DNA from 4 places in the Citrobacter sp. Marseille-Q6884 genome. Region 3 is predicted to be linked to each of the others. Evidence: predicted binding sites of a transcription regulator. Region 3 holds the regulator's gene; each other region holds the start of a gene.
What was found. Region 3 encodes PhoB, which activates phosphate uptake and scavenging genes when phosphate is short. Its sites were predicted from a motif close to CTGTCATAAAACTGNCNNAT; they were not measured.

Region 1 (2,209 bases), 1.2 Mb from region 3:
GCCGGTATTCCGTGTGATGTAGAAATCGCCTCCGAATTCCGCTATCGCAAATCAGCCGTGCGTCGTAACAGCCTGATGATCACGCTTTCCCAGTCTGGGGAAACCGCGGATACCCTGGCCGGCCTGCGCTTGTCTAAAGAGCTGGGTTATCTGGGATCGCTCGCTATCTGTAACGTTCCAGGGTCCTCTCTGGTTCGTGAATCTGACCTGGCGATGATGACCAATGCCGGAACGGAAATCGGCGTCGCCTCCACGAAAGCATTTACCACTCAGTTGACGGTTCTGCTGATGCTGGTGGCGAAATTGTCTCGTCTGAAAGGTCTGGACGCGTCTATTGAACATGACATCGTTCACGGTCTGCAGGCGCTGCCGAGCCGTATTGAACAGATGTTGTCTCAGGACAAACGTATCGCGGCGTTGGCGGAAGATTTCTCTGACAAACACCATGCGCTGTTCCTTGGCCGTGGCGATCAGTACCCGATTGCGCTGGAAGGCGCGTTGAAACTGAAAGAGATCTCCTACATTCACGCAGAAGCCTATGCGGCAGGTGAACTGAAGCACGGTCCGCTGGCGCTGATTGATGCCGATATGCCGGTTATCGTGGTGGCACCAAACAACGAACTGCTGGAAAAACTGAAGTCCAATATCGAAGAAGTACGCGCCCGTGGCGGTCAGCTGTATGTCTTCGCCGATCAGGATGCCGGATTTACCAGCAACGAAAACATGCACATCATCGAGATGCCGCATGTGGAAGAGGTGATTGCACCGATCTTCTATACCGTTCCGCTGCAATTACTGGCTTACCACGTGGCGCTGATTAAAGGCACCGATGTGGATCAGCCGCGTAACCTGGCGAAATCGGTTACCGTAGAGTAAGTTAATTTACCCCGAAAATGCCCTGCTAAAAGCGGGGCATTTTTTTATCGCTGTTCTGTTTTTAATCAAAAACCCCGCCATTTTTATGTGACAAACCGTCATCTTCAGCTACTGTTTTCAGTGTCATAAAAAGAAAATTTTCACGAAATGTTATTGTCATAAAACTGATTAACATTTTGTTTTTATGGTATTTTTTATTATTTCTTCGTCATTATTTTTGACTGTCATAAAACTGTCATATTTCGTACATTTAACTGTCACCTGTTTATCTTATTTTGCTCATCGTAGCCACTTAACAATGATTTACGAAAATCGTGCAGGAGACATTATGAAAGTTATGCGTACCACTGTCGCAACTGTTGTCGCCGCGACCTTATCGATGAGTGCTTTCTCTGTATTCGCAGCAGCAAGCCTGACAGGTGCAGGTGCAACTTTCCCTGCGCCGGTGTATGCCAAATGGGCGGATACCTATCAGAAAGAGACCGGTAGTAAAGTTAACTACCAGGGTATCGGCTCCTCCGGTGGTGTAAAACAAATTACGGCAAATACCGTAGATTTCGGCGCATCAGATGCTCCGTTGTCTGATGAAAAACTGGCGCAGGAAGGCCTGTTCCAGTTCCCGACCGTGATCGGCGGTGTGGTGCTAGCTGTGAATATTCCTGGCCTGAAATCCGGTGAGCTGGTGCTTGACGGTAAAACGCTGGGTGACATCTATCTCGGCAAAATCAAAAAGTGGGATGATGAAGCCATCGTCAAACTTAACCCAGGTCTGAAGCTGCCTTCTCAGAATATCGCTGTTGTCCGCCGTGCTGATGGTTCCGGTACTTCCTTCGTCTTCACCAGCTTCCTGGCGAAAGTGAACGAAGAGTGGAAATCTAAAATTGGCGCGGGCTCTACCGTGAACTGGCCAACCGGTCTGGGCGGTAAAGGTAACGATGGTATCGCTGCGTTCGTACAGCGTTTGCCGGGTTCCATCGGCTACGTTGAATACGCTTACGCTAAACAGAACAACCTGGCGTATACCAAGCTGATTTCTGCTGACGGCAAACCGGTTAGCCCAACGGAAGAAAGCTTTGCCAATGCGGCCAAAGGCGCTGACTGGAGCAAGACTTTCGCCCAGGATCTGACGAACCAGAAAGGTGATGATGCGTGGCCAATCACTTCCACGACGTTCATCCTGGTGCATAAAGAGCAGAAAAAACCTGAGCAGGGCGCAGAAGTACTGAAGTTCTTTGACTGGGCATACAAAAATGGCGGTAAGCAGGCAAATGACCTGGATTACGCCAGCCTGCCAGACAGCGTGGTTGAGCAGATTCGTGCTGCATGGAAGACC
Region 2 (2,209 bases), on a different contig from region 3:
TTTTGATAGGAAGTAAGGAGAATGCGGCGGGTCTGGGTCTGCAATGTCAATATCTTACCGCCCGCGGGACAAGTACCGCGCAATATGTCCACACTAACAGTGGTATCATTGGCCTGTCGGATTGCCCCCTGTTAAGGAAAAGCACCGTGGTTGTCGATAACGGTTAAAATAAGAACAGAAAAATCGGTAAGGTATTTGTTACTACGCCCCTTCTATTAGTCATTAAAAAGCCCCGGTAAAAAACACCTGGGGCTTTTTTACATGACGCTTATTTGTCAGATCAGAATGGATAGTCGTTATAACCCATTTGCTCTGAAATTTTACGCGCTGCCGTATGCAGCATTTCAACATACTCGTGTAAACGTTCTTCTGAGAAACGCAACGTCGGGAATGAAATACTCAACCCTGCGATGACCACGCCGAAACGATCAAACACCGGTACGCCAATGCAGCGCAGACCTTCTTCCTGCTCTTCATTATCTTCGCCATAACCCTGCTCACGAACTTTATCCAGCAGCACCAGCAATTCATCGGTATTGGTTATCGTACGATCGGTACTTTGTTTGTATTCAACGCCATCCAGAATTTGTTTCACTTCTTCACGGTCACGCCATGCCAGCAGCACTTTACCAATAGCGGTGCTGTATAGCGGGTTACGACGACCGACACGAGAATACATACGCAAATTGTACATCGAGTCAATTTTGTGGATGTAAACGATGCTGTCTTCATCCAGCGCACCAAGATGCACGGTTTCTTTTGTCAGACGCGACAACTCACGCATCTGAATATCAGCGCTACGGATCAAATCAACGTTTTGCAACGCGCGAGCGCCCAGCTCAAACAGTTTAAGGGTCAGAGAGTATTTCTCGGATTCCCCTTCTTGTGCCACATAACCCAGCGTTTTCATGGTCTGCAAAAAGCGATAAACGGTGCTTTTTGACATCATGACGCGTTGCGACAATTCGGTAATACCAATCTCGCGCTCTTCACCCAGCGCCTGCAGAATGCCAAAAACCTTCAGCACGGAAGATACAGAATCGGGTTGTTTGTCCAGATCTGCGATAGCCATTTATCACCTCATTACGAGTGTTTTATAAAAATCAGAACCGGTTTTTATTATAATTTCACGTACCGGCGCTCGCAATCCATCTTTGCTTACTTAGTTACAAATCTGCGACATAACACCTGAATATCAATGCTAAAATCATTATTCTCATCATAATTTCCGACGATATCGACTTCCTATGGAAAAAATCCAGGCAGATGGTCTGCCATTGCCCCAGCGTTATGGGGCAATTTTAACCATTATTATTGGCATCTCTATGGCCGTATTGGATGGCGCAATTGCTAACGTTGCCCTTCCGACTATTGCTACCGATCTTCAGGCATCGCCTGCCAGTTCAATTTGGATCGTGAACGCCTACCAAATTGCTATTGTGGTTTCGTTGTTATCTCTTTCCTTTTTGGGTGACATGTTTGGCTATCGACGCATTTATAAATGTGGTCTGGTCGTTTTTCTGCTGGCTTCGCTATTTTGTGCCCTGTCAGATTCTCTGCACATGCTGACGCTGGCGCGCGTCGCTCAGGGCTTTGGCGGTGCGGCGCTGATGAGCGTCAACACGGCGCTGATCCGGCTGATTTATCCCCATCGCCAACTTGGCCGAGGAATGGGCATTAACTCCTTTATCGTCGCGGTTTCCTCAGCGGCGGGCCCCACCATTGCCGCGGCAATCCTCTCTATTGCCTCGTGGAAATGGTTATTCCTGATTAACGTCCCGCTGGGTATTATCGCGCTGCTATTAGCCATGCGTTTTCTGCCACCCAATACCCCTCGCAGCAATAAACCCCGCTTTGATCTGCCCAGTGCGGTGATGAACGCGCTTACCTTTGGCTTGCTGATTACGGCACTCAGTGGATTTGCACAAGGACAATCACTTACGCTGACAGGCGCCGAACTTGCAGGGTTACTGATAGTAGGGTTTTTCTTTATCCGCCGCCAACTTGCACTGCCTGTCCCGTTACTACCGGTCGATCTCCTGCGCATACCGCTCTTTTCGCTCTCCATTTGTACCTCTATCTGCTCCTTTTGCGCGCAGATGCTGGCCATGGTTTCATTGCCGTTCTTTCTGCAAACGGTGTTAGGACGTAGCGAAGTCGAAACAGGGTTGCTGCTGACGCCATGGCCGCTTGCCACCATGGTCATGGC
Region 3 (2,209 bases):
CATCCACCTGGTGGGTTTGTGCCGTTTCCAGCAGCCAGTCGAGAAAGGCCTGATGCTCCGCGGCGCGGCTCTTGCTGTAGAAATTTTGGCCCAGATGCCAGTCAGACGTGTGAAGGATGCGCATATGAATTCCATGGCAAAAAAACAATGGGTGGGATTATATACCCTAAATAATTCAAGTTGCAGGAAGGCGGCAAGCAAGTGAATCCCGATGAGCTTACTCAGGTAAGTGATTCGGGTGAGCGAGCGCTGCCAACGCACATGCGGCTTGAAGTATGACGGGATAACCCTGCATGAGTCGGAATATCTTGTCTCCAGACTGTCATAATTCAGCCGCCTGCAGTAAACCTGGATTATCTTTTCATAAATCTGTCATAAATCTGACGCATAATGACAGCGTATTGATATAAACGGTTTAATTAAAAAAACAGGGCAAATCATGGCGAGACGTATTCTGGTCGTAGAAGATGAAGCTCCAATTCGTGAAATGGTCTGCTTCGTGCTCGAGCAAAACGGTTTTCAACCCGTAGAAGCCGAAGACTATGACAGTGCTGTGAACCAACTCAATGAACCCTGGCCGGATCTCGTCCTGCTTGACTGGATGCTTCCAGGCGGGTCGGGCCTGCAGTTCATTAAACATCTCAAGCGCGAAGCGATGACGCGGGACATTCCCGTGATGATGTTGACCGCAAGAGGGGAAGAAGAGGATCGCGTACGCGGTCTGGAAACCGGCGCGGATGACTATATTACTAAGCCGTTTTCTCCCAAGGAGCTGGTCGCGCGTATTAAAGCTGTGTTGCGTCGTATTTCGCCCATGGCGGTTGAAGAGGTTATTGAGATGCAGGGGCTAAGCCTTGATCCCACCTCGCATCGCGTGATGACCGGCGAAGACCCGCTGGATATGGGACCCACCGAATTCAAACTGCTGCATTTCTTTATGACCCATCCTGAGCGCGTCTACAGCCGCGAGCAATTGCTTAATCATGTCTGGGGCACCAATGTCTATGTAGAAGACCGGACTGTTGATGTGCATATTCGCCGGTTGCGTAAGGCGCTGGAGCACAGCGGGCACGATCGGATGGTCCAGACGGTGCGCGGGACGGGATATCGTTTTTCGACGCGTTTCTGATGGGTAAGAATAAAAGCCTGATGGACCAGGCTATAAAGGGAGTATGACGTTTGCTTGAACGATTGTCATGGAAAAGGCTGGTACTGGAGCTGATACTTTGCTGCATACCGGCTTTTATCCTCAGTGCTTTTTTCGGTTATCTGCCCTGGTTTTTACTGGCGTCGGTAACGGGACTGCTTATCTGGCATTTCTGGAATTTATTGCGTCTATCCTGGTGGCTGTGGGTCGATATGAGTATGACGCCCCCGCCGGGTCGCGGCAGTTGGGAGCCGCTGTTGTACGGCCTGCATCAAATGCAACTGCGTAACAAAAAGCGCCGTCGTGAACTGGGGAATCTGATTAAACGTTTTCGCAGCGGGGCTGAATCACTGCCTGACGCGGTGGTTCTGACCACAGAAGAGGGCGGTATTTTCTGGTGTAACGGGTTGGCGCAGCAGGTATTAGGGCTACGCTGGCCGGATGATAGCGGGCAAAACATTCTTAACCTGCTTCGCTACCCTGAATTCGCTTTGTATTTGAAAACACGCGACTTTAGCCGTCCGCTCAATTTGGTACTCAATACCGGACGGCATCTGGAAATTCGGGTCATGCCGTACACCGATAAGCAATTGCTGATGGTGGCGCGTGATGTCACCCAGATGCACCAACTGGAAGGATCGCGGCGCAACTTTTTCGCTAACGCCAGTCATGAACTGCGCACGCCGCTGACGGTGCTGCAAGGTTATCTGGAAATGATGCAGGAGCACCCCTTAGAAGGCGCGACGCGAGAAAAAGCGCTGCACACCATGCGTGAGCAAACGCAGCGTATGGAAGGCCTGGTGAAGCAACTGCTGACATTGTCGAAAATTGAGGCTGCACCGGCGCTACTGCTGAATGAAAAGGTCGATGTGCCGATGATACTGCGGGTGGTTGAACACGAAGCGCAAACGTTGAGCCAGCATAAACATACGTTTACCTTTGATGTTGATAGCCATCTGAGTGTGCTGGGTAATGAAGAGCAACTGCGTAGCGCGATCTCGAATCTTATCTATAACGCCGTGAACCACACGCCAGCAGGAACGCATATCACCGTGCGCTGGC
Region 4 (2,209 bases), on a different contig from region 3:
CGGAAGACTTTATCCGACATCCAGCCGCACAGCAGCGTACCCGGGATACCCGCATACTCATACAGGAAGTAAGCCCAGGATGATTTATCCAGTGCGAAATGCTTCACTTCTTTCAGGTAGGTCGGCGACCAGTCGAGGATGCCGTAACGCAGTAAATAGACAAACACGTTCGCAATAGCGATGTACCACAACAGCTTGTTCGGTAATACGTACTGCATGAAGATCTGCTTCGCCGTCAGCTCTTCTTCTGCTTTCTCGTTGTAATCATCCGGATAGTCGTTCTTGTACTCTTCGATTGGCGGCAGGCCACAGGACTGCGGCGTATCGCGCATCAGAGCAAAAGCAAACAGGGCAACGACAATGGCACCAAATGCCGGCATGTAAAGCGCCGCTTTCCAGTCATTAAACCAGGCCATCCCCAGCAGGAACAGCAGCGGAGGCAGGCCGCCACCGACGTTATGCGCACAGTTCCAGACGGAAACGATGCCGCCACGTTCTTTCTGCGACCACCAGTGCACCATAGTACGACCACACGGTGGCCACCCCATCCCCTGGAACCAACCGCACAGGAACAGCAACACGAACATAATCGCAATGCTCGAAGTCGCCCATGGCACAAAGCCCATGAACAACATCACCGCGGCAGCCAGAATCAAACCCGCAGGCAGGAAAACGCGCGGATTCGAGCGGTCCGAAACGGAGCCCATGATAAATTTTGAAAAGCCATAAGCAATGGAGATACCAGACAACGCAAAGCCCAGATCGCCACGAGAGAAACCCTGTTCAACCAGATAAGGCATTGCTAAAGCAAAGTTTTTACGTACCAGATAGTACGCGGCATAACCAAAGAATATCCCCAGGAAAATCTGCCAGCGCAATCGACGATAGGTGGGATCGATCTCCGCTGCAGGTAAACGCGCTCTATGTGGCGCAGGTTTAAAAATACTCAACATATTGTAGCCTCCGTGGCCGTCTTTCATTCGAAGGAAACACTGCAGTTTGTCGTAACAACCCTACCGCTCCCAGTGTGGCCGCGATGTTAAGGAAACATTGGTCGCAATAATGTGAATTACAGCACATATTGTTACAGATTTATGACAAATGTTCATAAAGACGCACGAAATCACGTTTCATTTTCGAATTATGAGCGATTATGCGCGAAATCAAACAATCCATGTTTTTTATGTGGCTAAATGATAAAAAACGAACTGTGAGGAAAAACAATGAAAACTCGCGACTCGCAAACAAGTGACGTGATTATCATTGGTGGTGGAGCAACAGGTGCCGGGATCGCACGCGACTGTGCCCTACGCGGATTGCGCGTCATCTTAGTAGAACGCCACGATATCGCTACGGGCGCTACGGGACGCAACCACGGCCTGCTGCACAGCGGTGCGCGCTACGCCGTCACCGACGCTGAATCTGCCCGCGAATGCATCAGCGAAAACCAAATTCTGAAACGAATCGCCCGCCACTGCGTGGAACCAACGGACGGTCTGTTTATTACGCTGCCGGAAGATGAACTCTCCTTCCAGGCCACCTTTATTCGCGCCTGTGAAGAGGCCGGGATTCGGGCAGAAGCGATTGACCCGCAACAAGCGCGGATTATCGAACCGTCGGTTAACCCGCAGCTGATTGGCGCAGTAAAAGTACCGGACGGTACCGTCGATCCCTTCCGCTTAACCGCCGCCAATATGTTGGACGCGAGAGAACATGGCGCCGTCATCTTAACGGCACATGAAGTGACAGGGCTGATTCGTGAAGGTACGACCGTCTGCGGCGTGAATGTACGTAACCACCTGACGGGCGATATGCAGTCCCTGCATGCGCCAGTCGTCGTGAATGCCGCCGGGATCTGGGGTCAACGTATTGCAGAGTATGCCGATCTGAGCATTCGCATGTTCCCGGCCAAAGGCTCACTGCTGATTATGGATCATCGAATCAACCAGCACGTCATTAACCGCTGCCGTAAGCCGTCTGACGCCGATATTCTGGTGCCCGGCGACACCATCTCACTGATCGGTACAACCTCACAGCATATCGATTACGACGATATCGACAGCAACCGCGTCACGGCAGAAGAGGTGGATATCTTACTGCGTGAAGGCGAGAAACTGGCGCCGATTATGGCGAAAACGCGGATTCTGCGCGCCTACTCCGGTGTGCGACCGCTGGTTGCCAGCGACGACGATCCGAGTGGTCGTAACGT

Region 1: the regulator PhoB is predicted to act here: its motif matches at 1,098-1,117, upstream of pstS (phosphate ABC transporter substrate-binding protein PstS).
Region 2: the regulator PhoB is predicted to act here: its motif matches at 1,164-1,183, upstream of kdgR (DNA-binding transcriptional regulator KdgR).
Region 4: the regulator PhoB is predicted to act here: its motif matches at 1,082-1,101, upstream of glpT (glycerol-3-phosphate transporter).

Annotation. Positions count from the first base shown of each region.
Region 1 covers NZ_CAMDRE010000001.1:1,108,784-1,110,992, reverse strand. Annotated here, with positions in the region: gene glmS (glutamine--fructose-6-phosphate transaminase (isomerizing)) at 1-876, shown strand, start outside; gene pstS (phosphate ABC transporter substrate-binding protein PstS) at 1,205-2,209, shown strand, end outside.
Region 2 covers NZ_CAMDRE010000002.1:930,440-932,648, reverse strand. Annotated here, with positions in the region: gene N7268_RS19700 (YobH family protein) at 1-167, shown strand, start outside; gene kdgR (DNA-binding transcriptional regulator KdgR) at 281-1,072, opposite strand; gene N7268_RS19690 (MFS transporter) at 1,248-2,209, shown strand, end outside.
Region 3 covers NZ_CAMDRE010000001.1:2,285,721-2,287,929, forward strand. Annotated here, with positions in the region: gene sbcD (exonuclease subunit SbcD) at 1-124, opposite strand, end outside; gene phoB (phosphate response regulator transcription factor PhoB) at 440-1,129, shown strand; gene phoR (phosphate regulon sensor histidine kinase PhoR) at 1,180-2,209, shown strand, end outside.
Region 4 covers NZ_CAMDRE010000002.1:460,091-462,299, reverse strand. Annotated here, with positions in the region: gene glpT (glycerol-3-phosphate transporter) at 1-953, opposite strand, end outside; gene glpA (anaerobic glycerol-3-phosphate dehydrogenase subunit A) at 1,224-2,209, shown strand, end outside.